DNA from 2 places in the Variovorax sp. 10L426 genome. Region 2 is predicted to be linked to the other one. Evidence: predicted binding sites of a transcription regulator. Region 2 holds the regulator's gene; the other holds the start of a gene.
What was found. The regulator FNR, encoded in region 2, switches genes on or off when oxygen is low (the NO sensors DNR and NnrR bind a similar motif). The targets are predictions, from matches to a motif close to TTGATNNNNATCAA.
Positions count from the first base shown of each region.

Region 1: a site for FNR is predicted at 7,042-7,055, ahead of AC1DHL_RS22530 (phenylacetic acid degradation protein PaaY). Genes of this name have one in related genera too.

Region 1 is NZ_JBFTJF010000016.1:93,321-102,216, reverse strand. It holds gene paaC (1,2-phenylacetyl-CoA epoxidase subunit PaaC) at 1-474, opposite strand, end outside; gene paaB (1,2-phenylacetyl-CoA epoxidase subunit PaaB) at 485-811, opposite strand; gene paaA (1,2-phenylacetyl-CoA epoxidase subunit PaaA) at 841-1,854, opposite strand; gene AC1DHL_RS22550 (penicillin acylase family protein) at 1,902-4,349, opposite strand; gene paaK (phenylacetate--CoA ligase PaaK) at 4,391-5,710, opposite strand; gene paaI (hydroxyphenylacetyl-CoA thioesterase PaaI) at 5,732-6,181, opposite strand; gene paaG (2-(1,2-epoxy-1,2-dihydrophenyl)acetyl-CoA isomerase PaaG) at 6,188-6,988, opposite strand; gene AC1DHL_RS22530 (phenylacetic acid degradation protein PaaY) at 7,174-7,776, shown strand; gene AC1DHL_RS22525 (NAD(P)H-dependent flavin oxidoreductase) at 7,783-8,880, opposite strand; gene AC1DHL_RS22520 (tripartite tricarboxylate transporter substrate binding protein) at 8,895-8,896, opposite strand, start outside.
Region 2 is NZ_JBFTJF010000005.1:118,548-127,443, forward strand. It holds gene AC1DHL_RS09065 (bifunctional cytochrome P450/NADPH--P450 reductase) at 1-1,931, opposite strand, end outside; gene fnr (fumarate/nitrate reduction transcriptional regulator Fnr) at 2,239-2,952, opposite strand; gene hemN (oxygen-independent coproporphyrinogen III oxidase) at 3,073-4,491, shown strand; gene AC1DHL_RS09080 (universal stress protein) at 4,569-5,090, opposite strand; gene azu (azurin) at 5,258-5,719, shown strand; gene AC1DHL_RS09090 (hemerythrin domain-containing protein) at 5,810-6,394, shown strand; gene AC1DHL_RS09095 (GNAT family N-acetyltransferase) at 6,398-7,573, opposite strand; gene AC1DHL_RS09100 (DMT family transporter) at 7,584-8,522, opposite strand; gene AC1DHL_RS09105 (NAD+ synthase) at 8,630-8,896, shown strand, end outside.

The sequences.
Region 1 (8,896 bases), on a different contig from region 2:
GTCCGTGCCGTCGCCCAGGCGCACGACCCAGTCGGCCGCGTGCTGCTGGTGGTAGCGCGCTTCCTTGACCGCCTTGCCGGCGATGGCCGCGAGTTCGGCGTTGCTGGAGTCATGCAGGCGCTCCCACAGCAGCTTCATCAACGTCGCGACCATCACGTTGCGCATGACGGTGAAGGCGAAGTCGCCACGCGGCAGCTCCACCAGCGTGAGGTTGCGGAAATCCTTCTCGTCGCGCAGGAAGGCGAGCTGGTCTTCGTCGTGCCCGCGGCCTTCTACCTGGCCGGCCAGCGTCAGCACGGCACGGGCTTGGCCGATGAGGTCCAGCGCCATGTTCGACATGGCGATGTCTTCTTCGAGGATCGGCGCGTGGCCCGACCACTCGGAGATGCGTTGGGCATGGATCAGGCAGGTGTCGCCGATGCGCAGCAGGTACTGCACCGTCGGCTGGAGATCAAGAGCGATGGAGCCTTGCATCACAGCTGCCTCACATGTGGTCTACCGAGCCGGGCAGCTGGTAGAAGGTGGGATGGCGATAGACCTTGTCTTCCATCGGATCGAAGTACATCTCCTTGTCACCCGGGTCGCTCGCGACGATCTGGTCGGAGCGCACGACCCACACGCTGGTGCCTTCCTGGCGGCGCGTATAGACATCGCGGGCCATCTGGATGGCCATCTTCGGATCGGCGGCATGCAGGCTGCCGCAGTGCTTGTGGTCGAGGCCGGACTTGCTGCGCACGAAGACTTCCCACAGGGGCCATTCGGTGGCGGTGGCGGTCGAGGCAGTGGGCGTTGGATTGGAATTGCTGCTCATGATCGTGTTCCTTGGTCGTTGCGCGCGTGTTACGCCGCGAGGGGTTCGGGGGCTGCGCGGCGCGCGGCGTGGGCCAGTGCGGCTTCGCGTACCCAGGCGCCGTCGTCCCAGGCCTTCACGCGGGCGCCAAGGCGCTCGCGGTTGCAGGGGCCGTCGCCGCCGATGACGCGCCAGAACTCGCTCCAGTCGATGGGGCCGTGGTCGTGGTGCTGGCGCGCCTCGTTCCACTTGAGGTCCGGGTCGGGCAGCGTCACGCCGAGCACCTTGGCCTGCTCGACGGCCGCGTCGATGAACTTCGCGCGCAGATCGTCGTTGGTGAAGCGCTTGATGCCCCAGCGCATCGATTGCGCCGAATTGGGCGACTGATCGTCCGGCGGGCCGAACATCATGATCGACGGCCACCACCAGCGGTCGACCGCGTCCTGCACCATCGCCTTCTGCGCGTCGGTGCCCTTCTGCATCATCGTGAGCAGCGCTTCGTAGCCTTGGCGCTGATGGAAGCTCTCTTCGCGGCAGATGCGGATCATGGCGCGCGCATAGGGCGCGTAGGAGCAGCGGCAGATCGGCACCTGGTTCATGATCGCGGCGCCGTCGACCAGCCAGCCGATGGTGCCCATGTCGGCCCAGGTCAATGTCGGGTAGTTGAAGATCGAGCTGTACTTGGCACGGCCCGTGTGCAGCGCATCGACCATCTGGTCGCGCGAGGTGCCGAGCGTCTCGGCGGCCGAATACAGATACAGGCCATGGCCTGCCTCGTCCTGCACCTTCGCCAGCAGGATGGCCTTGCGCTTGAGCGTCGGCGCGCGGGTGATCCAGTTGCCCTCGGGCAGCATGCCGACGATCTCGGAATGCGCGTGCTGGCTGATCTGGCGCACCAGCGTCTTGCGGTAGTGCTCGGGCATCCAGTCTTTCGCTTCGATGAAGTCGCCCGAATCGATGCGAGCGTCGAAACGCTGCTCGAGTTGCATCTCTTCGGCGGAGCGCACGGCCTTCTTGCCGTCGCCGGGCTCCTTGCCCATCGTGTCCATGGCTTGCGTGTACATCGTGATCTCCTATTGAAGGGTCAATACGGTCAATTCGGTCAATTCGGTCAATACGTCAGCTGCTTGCTCGACTCGAGATTCCGGTCCACGTCGGCCGGTGTCAGCGATTCGCTCTTGCAGCCGAAATCCTTGAAAAGCGTCATCTGGTCGCCATAGTGCGCCGCCTTGCGGCCGTCGGGTGCGACGAAGCCGCTTTGTCCGGGGGGCGCCGCCGTGCACATTGAAACGCTCCCGGCCGAGAACACCACCTTGTCGTTCTGCGAGCCGCGGTTCATGAAGCTCGGCAGCGTGAGCAGTTCGTCGGCGTTGGCCTGCGGCGCACCGATGAAGTTGCTCGTGAGGAATGCGTGCTTGGTGACGGGCGTGCGCCAACGCGCCGGATCGCTGCCGTAGCGCGTCGTCAACTCGGACACGGCCTGCGCCAGGGTGCTGCGGATCATGGCGTTCTTGTCCGCGCCATTGAAGAAGTCGTAGTGCTGCGGCACGCCGGCCTTGGGTCCGAGCAGCGCGTTGTAGAGCAGCTTGGAGCCGTTGCCCGGCCGGATGCTGGCCACCTGCGTCGCGCCTGCATAGCCGCCGTTCGAGTACGCGGCAAACAATTCGGGTGGCAGGTCGTCGGCGAGCAGTTGCTTGTAGATGATCGGCAGCCAGGTCATCATGATCGTCGTGGCCGGGCTCTGGTAGACGCCCTGCTCGGTCGGATCGTCGTTCTCCATGTTCCAGGCGGCAAGGATCTGCGCAGCGCGCTTCGCGGGATTGGTGGCCGGCAAGCTGCGTGTGGCCTCGACGATGAACGGGACGAAGTAGCGGGCGTTGGTATCGGCGTAGGCCGTGCTGCGGTTGATGGCCCACAGCTCGTCGCGCGTCAGGCGCGGCTTGGCTTCGAGGCGGGTGATGAATTCGTTGACCCGGTCGGCCGCCGCGTAGTTGCCGCCGTCGCTCACCGCACCGGGCGCGGACTGGTTGTTCCAGTTGGCGATGAAGCCCTGCGCCGGATTGAACACCTGCGGGTCCTCCTTGAAGGGACGAATTCCCTGCCACTCCATCGTGCCGTCGCCGACCGCCGGCAAGCGAATGTCCTGCGAGGCCGGGCGCATCGGCAAGCGGCCGGGCGAGACGTAGCCGATGTTGCCGTCGGCGTCCGCGTAGTACCAGTTGATCGTGATCGCGACCCGCGAAGCCTGCGCCAGCCACTGGTCCCAGTTCTTCGCCTGCATGGAATGGATCCAACCCAGAAGGGACTCGAGCTCATAGCCGTCCCAGCTCCGCTTCATGGAGAAGGCGGTGTTGTTCGGGAGGTCGAAGTCGGTGACGATGCCGTGCACCGTCGAGTAGATGTCGAGGTTCTGGTCCGGCTGACCCTTGACCTTGATGATCTCCGTGCGCTTGACCATCGGCCGCAAGGCGCCGTTGAACTGGTATTCGTAGCGGTTCGACGGGTTGAGCTTCTCCTGGTACATGTCGTTGACGTCCAGCGGGCCGGCGGTTGCGCCCCAGGCGATCTTTCCGTTGGTGCCGAACAGGATCACCGGGTGCGCGAAGGGCGTGTTGCCCGTCACGTCGTAACCGGCGCCATGCAGCCCGATACCGAACACGTACGAGGGATTGAACCAGTTGAACTGCGGTCCGTTGATGAGCACCGTGCTCCCGTCGCTGGTCTTCTTCGGCCCGGCGATCCAGAGATTGCTGGCAATGGGCCGCTCCCACGGCTGCGCGACGCCGCGCCGTGCTGCATCCACGTCGCTGCGGGAGGCGAGCAACTCGGGCGATACCGGCGCCAGGCGGGCCAATGGGTCGTCACCCTTTGCGACAACGCCGACTGGCGCCGCCGCGGCCTGCGCCCGCCCGCCGGTGCGGGGGACCGTGGTCGGTGCCAGTGGGTCCTCGATCCAGCGGATCTGGTCGAAAATCTCGCGACCGAGCGCATCGCCTTTTGCCTTCTGGAGCTGGTTCAGCAGGCGGAGATTGGCGATCTCGCTGCTCGCATTCGAATAGCGGTTGGCCATCGTGCCGACCCAGATCATTGCGACGTCGTAGCCGGTCCAATCGGCTTTCGGCTCGAAGCCGGCGTCGATGAACTGCTTCGGCATCAGGTTGGTCTTGTCGGCCAGCACCTCTTTCACCCGCGCATTGAAGCCTGCCGCATAGCCGTCGAAGATGGCCCTGTCATCGGGCGACAGTTTGGCCATCTGCGCCTGGATCGAAGCCGGCGTGAAAGCCGAGCGGCTGCCCTTGTCGAGCGCCACGTAGTTCGGACCCATCACTTCGGAGACGGTCCCGAGCACCGCGCGGCGCGCCATTTCCATCTGGAACAGACGGTCTTCGGCAACGACATAGCCGTAGCCATGGAAAAGGCCGCGCACATCGTTCGCATAGACATGCGGCACGCCGTAGGTGTCGCGCTTGATCGTGACTGTTCCGGTCGAGGAGGCCGTCGTGGCGGCGCATCCGGCCAGAGCAAGGGCTGCGCAAAGGAGAGAGAGTTTCTTCAGCATGAATTCGTTCGTTGATCGCGCGGAGGATGAATGCGCAGCGCTCAGCGCGAACGCTTGTCGATCACGCGACGGGCTTTTCCGGTGAGCGTGCGTTCGATGCTGTCGGGCTTCAGCACGTTGACGGTGGTCGAGATGCCCACCAGCGTCTTGATGCGCTGCTGGAGCCAGCGCGCGATCTCGCCCACTTCCTTGTCATCGGTGGACGGCGCGGCGAGCGGCTGCAGTTCGCACCGCACTTCCACCGTGTCGAGCAGGCCGTCGCGGCTCACGTTGATCTGGTATTGCCCGGAGAGCTTGGCGTGCTGCAGCACGATCTCCTCGATCTGCGTCGGGAAGACGTTGACGCCGCGGATGATCAGCATGTCGTCCGAGCGCCCGACGATCTTGCCCATGCGGCGGAACGAGCGCGCGGTGGGCGCCAGGAGCCGCGTGAGATCTCGCGTGCGGTAGCGGATGATGGGCAGCGCTTCCTTGGTGAGCGAGGTGAAGACGAGTTCACCCTCCGAGCCCTCGGGCAGCACTTCGCCCGTTTCGGGGTTGATGATCTCGGGATAGAAGTGGTCTTCCCACAGCACAGGGCCGTCCTTGGTCTCGATGCATTCGCTCGCCACGCCGGGGCCCATCACTTCGGAGAGGCCGTAGATGTCGACCGCATCGATGCCGGCCTTGCCTTCGATCTCGTGGCGCATCGCCTCGGTCCACGGCTCGGCACCGAAGATGCCGACCTTGAGCGAGCATTCGCGCGGGTCCAGCCCCTGGCGCACGAATTCCTCGACGATCACCTGCATGTAGCTCGGCGTGACCATGATGATCTCGGGCTTGAAATCGCGGATGAGCTGGACCTGCTTTTCGGTCTGCCCGCCCGACATCGGAATTACGGTGCAGCCGAGCCGCTCGGCGCCGTAGTGCGCGCCGAGCCCGCCGGTGAAGAGGCCGTAGCCGTAGGCGATGTGCACGATGTCGCCCGCGCGGCCGCCCGCTGCGCGGATCGAACGTGCGACCAACGAGGCCCATGTGTCAATGTCGTTCTTCGTGTAGCCGACGACGGTGGGCTTCCCCGTGGTGCCCGACGATGCATGCACGCGTGACACCTGCTCCCGCGGAACCGCGAAAAGACCGAAGGGATAGTTGTCCCGCAGGTCCTTCTTGGTCGTGAAGGGGAACTTGGACAGGTCGCTCAGCTGCTTCAGGTCGTCGGGATGAACGCCCTTTTCGTCGAACGCCTTGCGATAGTGCGGCACGTTGTCGTAGGCGTGCTTGAGCGACCAGCGCAGACGCTGCAATTGCAGGGCCTGGATCTCGTCGCGGCTGGCGGTCTCGATGGCGTCGAGTTCACCGGGGGCGGGTTGCTTCACGGGCATGGATGTGTCTCCTCGGGCGGCTCACGCGGCGACGGCCGGCTTGCCCTTGATGGTGTAGGAACGGCCGCGGAAGACGGCGATGCGCTCGTTCCGCTGGTTGGTGATTTCGCAGTCGTAGACGCCGGTTCGGCCTGCCTTCGAGACCTCGAAGCTGCGCGCCGTGAGCACGTCGCCCTCGCGGCCCGGCGCCATCAGGTCGATGGAGAAGCCCGAGGCCACCGTCAGTTCGTTGTACGAGTTGCAGGCATACGCGAAGGCCGTGTCGGCGAGCGTCGCGATGAGGCCGCCGTGGCAGATGTCGTGGCCGTTGAGCATGTGCTCGCGCACGGTCATGGCGACAGATGCATTGCCGGGCGAGACTTCGACGACTTCCATGCCGAGGTTCTTGGCAGCGCGGTCGTTGGCGAACATGCGCTCGCGCACCAGTTCCGCGGTCTGCTGCGGCGTGCGTTCGGATTGGGGTGTGGACATTGCGATTCAGCGGTCGGTGAAAACAGGAGTGCGCTTCGCGGAGAACGCGGCGACGCCTTCGAGGTAGTCGTGCGCGCGGCCAAGCTCGGACTGCACGACGGCTTCGTGATCGAGTGCTTGATCGAGCGTGAGGTGTTGGGCTCCATCGATGGCGTCGCGGGTGGCGGCCAGCGCCTTCACCGGCATCGCGGCGAGACGCACCGCAAGCTTGCGGGCCTCCTCGGCCAGCACCGCGTCGTCGACGCATTTCCAGATGAGGCCGATGCGCTCGGCTTCGGCGGCGCTGAGCTTGTCGCCGAGCATCGCGAGCCCCATGGCGCGCGCGCGGCCCACGATGCGCGGCAGCAGCCACGTGCCGCCGGTGTCCGGCACGAGGCCGATCTTGGCGAAGGCCTGGATGAAGCTGGCGGATTGGCCGGCGATCACGAGATCGCAGTTCAGCGCCAGGTTCGCGCCCGCGCCGGCCGCGACGCCGTTGACGGCGGCAATCACCGGGACAGGCATCGACTTCAGCCGTCGCACGAGGGGCTTGTAGAGGATCTCGATCGTGCAGCCCAGATCCTTGGGGGGCTCGCCGGCGAGCGACGGCGCGACCATCGGATCGGCGAGATCCTGGCCGGCGCAGAAGCCACGGCCGGCGCCGGTCAGGACCAGGCAGCGGACCTCGGCATTGGCCGCAGCGGCGTCGAGCGCGGCACGAAGCTGCTCGTGCATGGCACCGGTGAAGCTGTTGAGAGCGGCGGGCCGGTTGAGCGTGAGCGTCAAAACCGGGCCGTCGTGCGAAGCAAGGACGAGTGAATCGGACAAGCTGTGTCTCCAGTCGTGGGATGCAGTCGTGGGATGGGGCCGGGCCGGACGTCTTGATCTGCGTCAAATGTATTGTTGACCGACCGGTCGGTGAATCATAAGATCGACTTCAGCCTGACGCAAGTCAGAACATCCACGGGAAAACCCGCGTATCGGCGTCATTCCCAAAAAAGAAGGAGACCGCCTTGCCTTGTTATTCGATCGAAGGAGTGGTGCCGGTCATCGACCCCAGCGCCTATGTGCATCCGACTGCCGTGCTCATTGGCGACGTGATCGTCGGGCCGGACTGCTACGTCGGGCCGTGCGCCGTGCTGCGCGGCGATTTCGGCCGCATCGTGCTCCAGCGCGGCTCCAACTTGCAGGACACCTGCGTGATTCACGGCTTCCCCGCCCAGGACACCGTCGTCGAGGAAAACGGCCACATCGGCCATGGCGCCGTGCTGCACAGCTGCATCGTCCGGCGCGACGCGCTGGTCGGCATGAATGCCGTCGTCATGGACGAGGCCGAAGTCGGCGAAGCGGCCATCCTCGCGGCCTGCGCCTTCGTTCCGGCGGGCAAGAAAATCCCCGCGCGATCGCTCGCCGCCGGCATTCCCGCGAAGGTGATGCGCGAATTGAGCGATCAGGAAGTCGCGTGGAAGCTGGAAGGCACGCGCACCTACCAGCACCTCACGCAGCGCTGTCTTGCGAGCATGAAGGAAGTTGACCCGCTGGCTGCGGTAGAGGCCGATCGGCCGCGGGTGAATGCGCCGGATGTGAAGCCGTTGATCGCGACGAAGCGCGGGTAGCCCTGGTCAGCTGGCAGACATCATCGACATACGCTGCCAGGCGGCCTGCATCTCGCCCTTGAGCGCCGCCATCTGGTCGGCGACTCGCGTCTCTCGCCGGATGGCGAAGATGCTCTGTCCTGCCGCCTCGTAGATGAGTCGTGCATCGTCATGTTCGTGGATCGACGCGAACACATCGCCCGTCAGCGCCTGCTGCAAGGGCATCGGCAAGGGCTCTGGTGCGCCGGACGCAGACCACGCATCGATCCAGTCGCTGCGCACCACCCGGCATGGCTTTCCGCTATGGGCGCGCGTGATCACCGTGTCTTCGCTGCCGCTGTCGATCAGGCGACGCAGCAGCGCCGGCGGCGTGTGGTTTTCGGCGGCGGCCATCCATAGGGTGCCGAGCCAACCGCCCTGCGCGCCCATGGCAATGGCCGCAACGATCTGATCGCCATTGCCGATGCCGCCAGCGGCGAGCACCGGTGCATCTCCGGCGACAGCAACGATCTGCGGCACCAACGAGAAGGTGCCCACCGTTCCTGTGTGACCTCCGGCGTCGTAGCCCTGCGCCACGAGCACGTCCACGCCCATCGCCAAGGCCTTTTGCGCATGGCGAACGGAGCCGATGAGCGAGAAGGTCACCTTGCCCGCCGCCTTGGCGCGCGCGATGAGTTCCGGACGCAGGCCGATCGCCGTGGCGACGCCCAGCGCGTTCGAAGCCAGCACCTGCTCGATCTGCTGCTCGAACAGCGACTCGGAGCGCACCTGCGTGGTAAAGAAGCTGGGCTTGACCGGTGCCTGCACGGCGAAGCGATCGCGCAGGCCGTCGACGAATTCGACATGCGTCTGCGGCAAGGCGCCGCGCACGTCATCGATGCTGCCGGTCTGCGGCACCTGCGAAGGCAGCATCAGGTCGACCCCATAGGGAAGCCCCTGCATTCGCGAATCGACCTCTTCCAGGATGTGCGGAATCTCGTGCGGCATCTCCCGCGCCAGGCCGAGCACCGGAAATCCGCCTGCCTTGGCGATCTCGACCACCACGTCGATCGAATGCGAGAACCCGAAGATCGGATGCGCGATGCCGAGCTTTGCGCAGATGGGTGGCTTCAGGGGCGATTTCATGGCGCGGGTCTCCCTC
Region 2 (8,896 bases):
ACCTGTTTGCCCAGCGCGCTCCCGAAGTCGGACCACAGCCCGCCATACCATTCGTCGAAGGCGCCGAAGAAGTCGCCACCGGCGTCGGCCTCGCCCCGCGGCCTGATGCGCACGGCGCCGGCGGCTTCGAGCGCTGCATCGAAGCGCTTGGGCACCGCCTGGTAGGTGCGTGCCCATTGGCGATTGCCGCAGCCGAACACCGCGAAGCGCACGCCGTTCAACGCGCCCGGCGCGAGCGTGTCGAGCCAGGCAGCGAACTGGCGCGCATTGTCCGGCGGCTGGCCTTCGTACGAGGCAGCGATGATCGCGACGGCGCCCTCGGTCGGCAGCTTGCCGATGTGGTCATCGAGTGGCGCCACCTGAGGCGCATAGCCCTGCGACGCTGCGTCGCTGGCGATGCGCTCCGCAAACGCTTCGGCCGAGCCGGTGTTCGAGCCGAACAGCACCAGGAGCGGCGTGGCCTGCTCTCCGGGGGCGCGCGGGGCCGCCGCTGCCTGCACCGGACTGGCGGCCGTCTGCAACCCGACCGCGCTGCGCGGCTTGAACGACGCGCTGCCGCGGCGCTTGACGCGGATGCGGAAGCCGTGCGGCTTCAAGGTGAGCGTCTCGGCCACCGAGAGCTGGTAGGACGGGTCGTCCTCGATCAGGTCGAAGCGCTGAAGGATCATCGCGATCAGCAGCACCGCCTCCTGCATCGCGAACGGCCGGCCGATGCAGGCGCGCTGGCCGTTGCCGAACGGCTTCCACGCGTTCGGCGGCAGCTTCTCCATCGCCTCGGGCGCGAAGCGCTCGGGACGGAAAGCTTCGACATCGTCGCCCCAGACCTGGGTGTCGCGGTGCAGCATGGGCGTCAGCACCATCAGCGTGTCGCGCCGACCGATCGCGTAGCGCCCGCCGATCACGGTGTCTTCGCGCGCGCGCAACTGGAACGCCGGCGCGGTCGGCCAGATGCGCAGGCTCTCCATCAGCACCTGCTCGATGTAGCGCAGCCGGCCCATGTGCTCCAGCCGCGGCATCTCCTCGCCCAGTGCGGCATCGACCTCGGCGCGAGCCTTCAGCAGCACTTGCGGGTTCTTGATCAGGAAGTAGGTCGCGAACGACAGCATTCCGCTGGTCGTCTCGTGCCCGGCGATGAGGAAGGTGATGAGCTGGTAGCGGATGTTCTCGTCGGACAGGCCTTCACCGGTGACGGGGTCGCGCCCCTGGAGCATCAGCCCGAGCAGGTCCTTCTTCTGCGCCGCCTCGGGGTCGCGCTTGCGCTCGGCGATCAGCGCGTCGGCCACCTCGCGCATCAGCTCGAGGTCGTCTTCGTAGCCGCGGCGCTTGCGCAGCAGCAGCTTGCTGGCGAGCTCCGGGCGTCGCGTGCGCGCGCCGGCCTCGGCCAACGCATCGACCATCGCGCCGATGAAGGGGTGCATCTCGCGCTGGTAGAAGCTGTTGAAGCGGTAGTCGAACGCGCACAGCGCGATCGTGTCGAGGGTCATCCGTGTCATGTCCTCGGTGACCTCGATCACGCTCTCGGAGCCGAAGCGCTCCCAGCGCGTCAGCATCTGATCGGCGATGTCGAGCATGCGATCGAACATGCCGCGAATGCCGATCGGACCGAACGCCGGCATCAGCAGGCGGTGCGCCGTGGCCCAGTTGGGTTCGTCGGTCTTGGCGGTGAACAGGCCGTCGCCGGCGAAGTCGCGGATGTTCTTCAGCGCACCGGCGACCCGCTTGTCGAAGCGAGCCTCGTCGCACAACTCGTTCACCAGTTCCTGCGAGCTGACGATGATGATCGGGCTGCCAAAGACCTCGAGTTGGAAGATCGGGCCATGGATGCGCGCCAGGCGCATGAAGCCCTGGATCGGCGCGTCGCCGTCGATCGAGCGCAGGTTGCCGATGAAGGGATCGCCCTTGGGCTGCGGGATGGGTGCGGTACGAGGCATGTTGCTTCCTTGCCGTGTGATCAGGCGCGATGCCGAGGTCGACGAGCCGCCAGTTGGTGTGCGCAGTGTGCCCTTGTACAGGACGTTGCGCTACATCAGTTCCTTGGGCGTCTGTCGGAAGTGGCCGCCGGGCAGCGGCAGCGTCTCGTTGCCCCAGCGCTCTTCGTCATGCGGCGAAGTCCAGCATACCGCCGCCGCGGGGATGTGTTACCTGTGCTCGCGACAGCACGCGAGGCGCGGTCTAGGATGAGGTTTGGATTGAAAGCAAGCGCGCTCACGCTGCTGTTGTCGATGCCCGAGCGAGGAATCAGGACGGAGGATTGACCAGGCGTCGGAGCGAATCTGGATCGAGGATTCGCAGGTTGCGTTGTTGGACATCGACGATGCCGTCATCCATGAACTTCGAGAGCGTGCGGCTCACGGTTTCGAGCTTGAGGCCGAGGTAGCTGCCGATTTCCTCGCGCGTCATGCGCAGCACCAGTTCGAAGCCCGAGAAGCCGCGCGCATGAAGCCGCTGCGCGAGGTTCAACAGGAAGGCGGCGAGCCGCTCCTCGGCTCGCATGCTGCCGAGCAACAGCATCACGCCATGCTCGCGCACGATCTCGCGGCTCATGATCTGGTGCACGTGCCGCTGCAGCGCAGTGACTTCGCGCGAGAGTTCCTCGATGCGGTCGAAGGGCATCACGCAGACTTCTGCATCTTCGAGTGCGACCGCATCGCACGTGTGCTGGTTGTTGACGATGCCGTCGAGCCCGATGATCTCCCCCGCCATCTGGAAGCCGGTGACCTGGTCGCGCCCGTCCTCGCTCGTCACGCGGGTCTTGAAGACGCCCGTGCGAATCGCATAGAGCGAGGTGAATGGCTCGCCGTTGCGAAAGAGGGTCTCGCGCCGGCGGACCTTTCGCCGGGTCGCGACGATGTCGTCGATGCGTTGCAGGTCGCCCGGCTGCAGGCCGATGGGCATGCACAGCTCACGCAGGTTGCAGTTGGAGCAGGCGACCTTGATGTTTTCCGTTTTCATTGATTTGCGTCGAGTTCCGGGTGATTTTGCGCCGGGGTGCGGAGCGCGGGCTTGATGCAGGTCAAGGTTCGCGGAACGTCCGGACGGCATAGTGGTTCTCTGCCCGCCTTATAGCCTGCAATGAATTCATCCTCAGTCCTCCTGACCGCCGCCGCGTCCACCGTGCTGCCGTCGCCCGCCGTGCTGCGCCGCCTCGACATTGCCGGCCCGCGCTATACCTCCTACCCGACGGCAGACCGATTCGTCGAAGCCTTCACAGCCGACGACTACGCGCAGGCCCTGCGCCAGCGCAAGGCGGCCGGTGCGCATGGGCGTCCTCTTTCGCTCTACGTGCACATCCCGTTCTGCGAATCGCTGTGCTACTACTGCGCCTGCAACAAGATCGTCACTCGCCACAAGAGCCGTGGGGGCGAATATCTCGACTACCTCGCGCGCGAAGTGGCCCTCCATGTCGCGGAACTTGGCCGCGGCGCGCTCGTCAGCCAACTGCATCTCGGCGGCGGGACGCCGACTTTCCTGGACGACGACGGCCTCGAGAGGCTGCTCGCGATCCTTGGCGACGCATTCGTGCTGGGCCCGGAACGCGAGCAATCCATCGAGATCGATCCGCGGACCGTCGACAGCCGGCGCCTCGAACGGCTGGCCGGCATGGGGTTCAATCGCCTGAGCTTCGGCGTCCAGGACTTCGAGCCGGATGTCCAGAAGGCCATTCATCGCATCCAGCCAGCCGCTCGGGTGTTCGACCTGATGGCGAGTGCGCGCGCGCTGGGTTTCAAGTCGATCAACATCGATCTCATCTACGGATTGCCCAGGCAGAACAGGGCATCGTTCGACCGAACGCTGGCGCAGGTGTGCAAGCTTCGGCCCGATCGCATCGCGCTCTATGCCTATGCCCACCTGCCGGAGCGCTTCAAGCCGCAGCGGCGCATCGCCGCCGAAGAACTGCCCGATGCGAAGGCCAAGGTCGAGATGCTGTCGCGCTCGATCGCCGCGCTGACCGCGGCCGGCTACGTCTACATCGGCATGGATCACTTCGCATTGCCCGAAGATTCACTGGCGATCGCCAAGCGGCAAGGGCGGCTGCACCGCAACTTCCAGGGCTACAGCACGCAACCCGATTGCGACCTCGTCGCGCTCGGCGTCTCGGCCATCGGCCGCGTGGGCGCGACCTACAGCCAGAACGCCAAGACGCTGGCGGAGTACTACGACCACCTCGATCAGGGATGCATCCCGGTCGTTCGTGGATTGGCGCTGACGCGCGACGACGTCATGCGGCGAACCGTGATCATGGCCCTGATGTGCCAGGGGCACGTGGACTTCGAATCCATCGGGCTGGCGAACCTGATCGACTTCAAGCGTCATTTCGCGCTCGAGATCGCGGCACTCGGGCCTCTGGCCGCGCACGGACTGGTGTGCGTGAGCGACCACGACATCCAGGTGACGGCGGCAGGCTGGTTCTTCGTGCGGGCCATCGCGATGGTGTTCGACCGCTATTTGCAGGCGGATCGCAACCGGACGCGCTTTTCGCGGATCGTCTGAACATGCAGGCGGCGCTCGATGTCAGCCATCAGATCGACATCTGGTGTCGCTGAGAGGCCACCTCCCGGCCTCTTCGTTCATTCCATCGCCAGCGCACCCGACGGCAGACGCACGCGGGTCGTTGCCTGCGCAGGTTCGGGCTTCGATTCCGATTCCGGCGCGCGCACCAGCAGTACCGGCACGGGTGCGAAGCGCAGGATGTGTTCGGCGCTGCTGCCCAATACCAGTCGGCCCACGCCGCGGCGGCCATGCGTGCCGAGCACGATCAACTCCGCGGGCCACCTGGAGGCTTCGGCCGTGACCTGCTCGTGAACCGATCCGGCGAAGCTGTCGCACAGCACGGTCTCGGCGTCGACGCCCGCTGTCTCCGCGACTGCCTTCGCGTCGTCGAGCACCCGCTGGCCGGCCTCGCGCAGCACGTTCAGCCAGTCGCCGGAATAGCCGGAATAGGCGTCCATGGCGAGCGCGAACGAGAGTTCGTCGATCACGTGGATCAGCCGCAGGTGGCCCGTTGTGAGTCGGGCGAGACGGATGGCTTCGTCCAGTCCGCGCTGCGATGTCGGACTTCCATCGACCGGAACAAGAATTCGCTGATACATGACACGATCCTTTCGTTGGTGGGGTGCGATGCGTTCAGTATCGGGCTGCGGCGCCTTGGAGCCTTGATCTGGCGCAAGCCTTGCCACACTCACAGGTGCGCAAGGCGCCATTGCGGGCAAACTCGATTCATGGCGAAATGCCATCGACACCGAAAGGAGAAAGAAAGATGAATGCCGTGAACCTGAAGAGAACCTGCGCTGCGGCGCTCTTGGTGGCGCTGGCCGGCACCGCGTCGGCCGCCGCATGCGACGTGGAGATCGAAGGCAACGACGCCATGCAGTTCAACAAGAGCAGCATCGACGTGCCGCAAAGCTGCAAGCAGTTCACGGTCAAGCTCAAGCATGTGGGCAAGCTGCCGAAGGCGGTGATGGGGCACAACTGGGTGCTGACCACCTCGGCCGATGCCCAGGCGGTGGCTGCAGACGGTATCGGCGCCGGCTTGGACAAAAACTACCTCAAGGCGGGTGATGCCCGCGTGATCGCTCACACGGCAGTCGTCGGCGGTGGCGCTTCGGACTCCGTCACCTTCGACACCAGCAAGCTCAAGGCCGATCAGAGCTATGCCTTTTTCTGTTCGTTTCCCGGTCATTCCGCGCTCATGAAGGGCACGGTGAAGCTGACCAAGTGAGCTTGCGGCGCAAACCGATGCGGCCTTGATCTGCAGCAAGGTCGCGAAGCGTGAGGAATGAGAAGCTTGCGGCATCCAACGGAGAGCCGCATGACGCACATCACCACGCGAATCATTCGTGACGAGCACTCGGCCCTCTCGGCCATGCTTCGATCCATCCTCTTGCTCCTGGCGGAGCATCGGCGGCAGCGCTCGCTGCCTGATTTCGGCGCCCTGCGCGCGATGCTCTTCTATGTCGACGAGTTTCCGGAGAAGCGGCATCACCGCAAGGAATCGGAATTGCTGTTCCCCAAGCTGCGCGCGCGAACGCCGATTTCGCGCGAACTGCTCGATCGGCTGGACGACGATCACGCGCGGGGAGAGCGGAAGATCCGCGAAGTGGAGCACGCGCTCCTCGCCTTCGAGATGCTTGGGGAACCGCGCCGACGCGCCTTCGAAGAGGCGGTCGAGCGCTATGTCGACTTCTATCTGGGCCACATGGCGCTGGAGGAGCGTGAAATCCTTCCCCTCGCCGAGAAGGTGCTGACCAATGAAGACTGGGCGGACCTCGACGAGGCGTTCAGCGCCAATCGCGATCCATTGACGGGCTGCGAACCCGAGCCTGATTACGCCGCGCTTTTCACGCGCATCGTCAACGCCGTGCCGGCACCGATTGGGCTGGGTGCGCAGCGCTGAACCTCATTCGTGCTGGCGGAAGGGGCTGCGCTCTTCGAGGTGGTCCATGTAGTTCTCGATGCCCGCGCCTTCGCGTTCCAGGAAGCGCTCGACCGCATCGGCAAAGGATGGGTGCGCCAGCCAGTGGGCGCTGGTCGTCTTGACTGGCATCAGGGCGCGCGCCATCTTGTGCTCGCCTTGCGCGCCGCCTTCGAAGCGCAGGACGCCGTGCTCGATGCACCACTGGAGCGGCTGGTAGTAACACGCCTCGAAATGCAGGCAGTCCACGCGCTCGAGCGCGCCCCAGTAGCGGCCGTAGGCAATCAGCGGATGCTCCGACGCGCTGTGTCCGGACAGACCCGCCGACAACGCGATGAGGCTCGCCGCGATCGGTTTGCCGCCCCGTTCGGCGATGAAGAGCAGCCAGGCTTCAGGCATGGTCGCCGCCATGCGATGAAAGAAGTCGCGATTCAGATAGGGCGGGTTTCCGTGCTCGCGGTAGGTGCGCGCGTAGCAACGATAAAAGAAATCCCAATCCGCACTGCAGATGTCGGCGCCGCGCGACCAGCGAAAGCTCACGCCCGCATCGTGGACCTTGCGGCGTTCCTGGCGGATCTTCTTGCGCTTGTCGTGGGACAGGCTGGCGAGGAAAGCATCGAAGTCGCTCCAATGCGCGTTGGTCCAGTGGAACTGGACCGTATGCCGCAGCATGAGCCCGGCGTCTGCGCATGCCGCCATGTCTTCATCGGCGCCGAAGAGCAGATGCAGCGACGAGACCTTAGTCTGCTCGCACCAGGCAACCAGGGCGCGCACCAGGAGCGCGCGGCTCATGTCGTCGCGCGCCAGAAGACGGGTCCCGGGCACGGGGGTGAACGGCACCGCGATGACGGCCTTGGGGTAGTAGGCCAACCCGTGCTGCTGGTAGGCGTTGGCCCAGGCCCAATCGAAGACGTACTCCCCATAGGAGTGGTCCTTGACATAGAGCGGGCATGCGGCCATCAGCCGAGCGCCTTGCCACAGCGTCACGAAGTGCGGTGCCCAGCCCGTGTTCGCCGACGCGCTGCCGCTGGCGTCCAGAGAATTCAGGTAGGCGTGGCGCATGAAGGGGGAGGGTGCCGCCTGCATCGCGAGCAGGCCGTCCCAGGCGGCGGCGCCGATCTCGGAAGCCGAGCGATGGATGCGAATGGTGGGGTCGGTCAAGGGAGTCTCGTCAACGCCAGCGGGTCCCGAGCGACTCGGCCACATAGATACCCCCCAACACGAGGGCCAGCGCGACCGCGTGGTAGACCGACAGGGGTTCGCCCAGGATCAGGACGGCCAGCAACGGCCCGAAGATCGGAACCAGGTTGAGAAAGACACCGGCCCTCGCCGGCCCGATCAGCCCCACGGCGTGGATGAAGGTGATCTGCGAGATGAAGGACGGCAGCAGGCCGACGAAGATCACCAGCACGAGGCCCTTGCCGGTCGGCATGAAGAACTGGCCCATCGCGATCTCCGCCGCCACCAGCGGGAGCGAGACCACGCAGGCCACCGCTGCCGTGGCGGCAAAGAAGACGATGGCCGGCACCGCCGGGCGCTTGCGCAGCCCGAGGGCATAGCCGGTATACAGCAGGCAGGCGATCAAGATCCAGACGTCGCCGATGTTGAACGCCAGGCTCGCCAGCAACGCCAGTTCGCCGCGCGACGCAACGACGGCGATGCCCGCGAGGGTCATCACGACGCCCACGACCTGCAGGCGCGTGATGCGGGTCCCGAAGAAGAAAAAGCTGCCGACCAGCACCAGCACCGGAATGGTGCCCTGGATGATCGCGATGTTGATCGCCGTCGTGTGATGGGCGGCCGCATAGAAGAGCGCATTGAAGCCGGTGAAACCGAGCGCGCCCATCAACGCAATGGAGCGCCAGGACGGCAGCAGCGTGCGCCAGTGGGCAGCGATCTCCTTCCGCGCAGTGAGACCGAGCGCCAGGCAGCAGATGATCCAGCGCGAGAAGGTCAGCATCATCGGCGAGACCTCGCCCACCGCGAGCCGCGCGGCCACGGCATTGGCGCCCCAGATCAGCGTGGTGAAGACCAGGAGCAGGTAGGCCTGGCCCTGGGGGCTCGGAACGACGGAATCGAAGAAGGCGGTAAGGGAAGAGCCGGTGCGCATCGATTGACGAGGGTAACAGCCCCTGCGATCGCGCGTGGCCCAAGGGTTGCAAGGCATGGTGCCGACACGTGGATGACATAATCGTTCAGCCCTTTGCTAGCTCTGATATGACTCTGAAACTCGCCATCGCGCAGCTCAATTTCGTGGTGGGCGACCTCACCGGCAACGCGCGAAAGATCGTCGACGCGGCGCGGTCCGCCTACCAGCAAGGTGCGCGCCTGCTGCTCACGCCCGAACTGTCGATCTGCGGCTATGCGGCGGAAGACATGTTCCTGCGGCCGGCCTTCGTGGCGGCCTGCGACGATGCCGTACAGGCCGTGGCCACCGAACTGGCGGACCTCGACGGCATGGTGGTCGTAGTCGGCCATCCCACC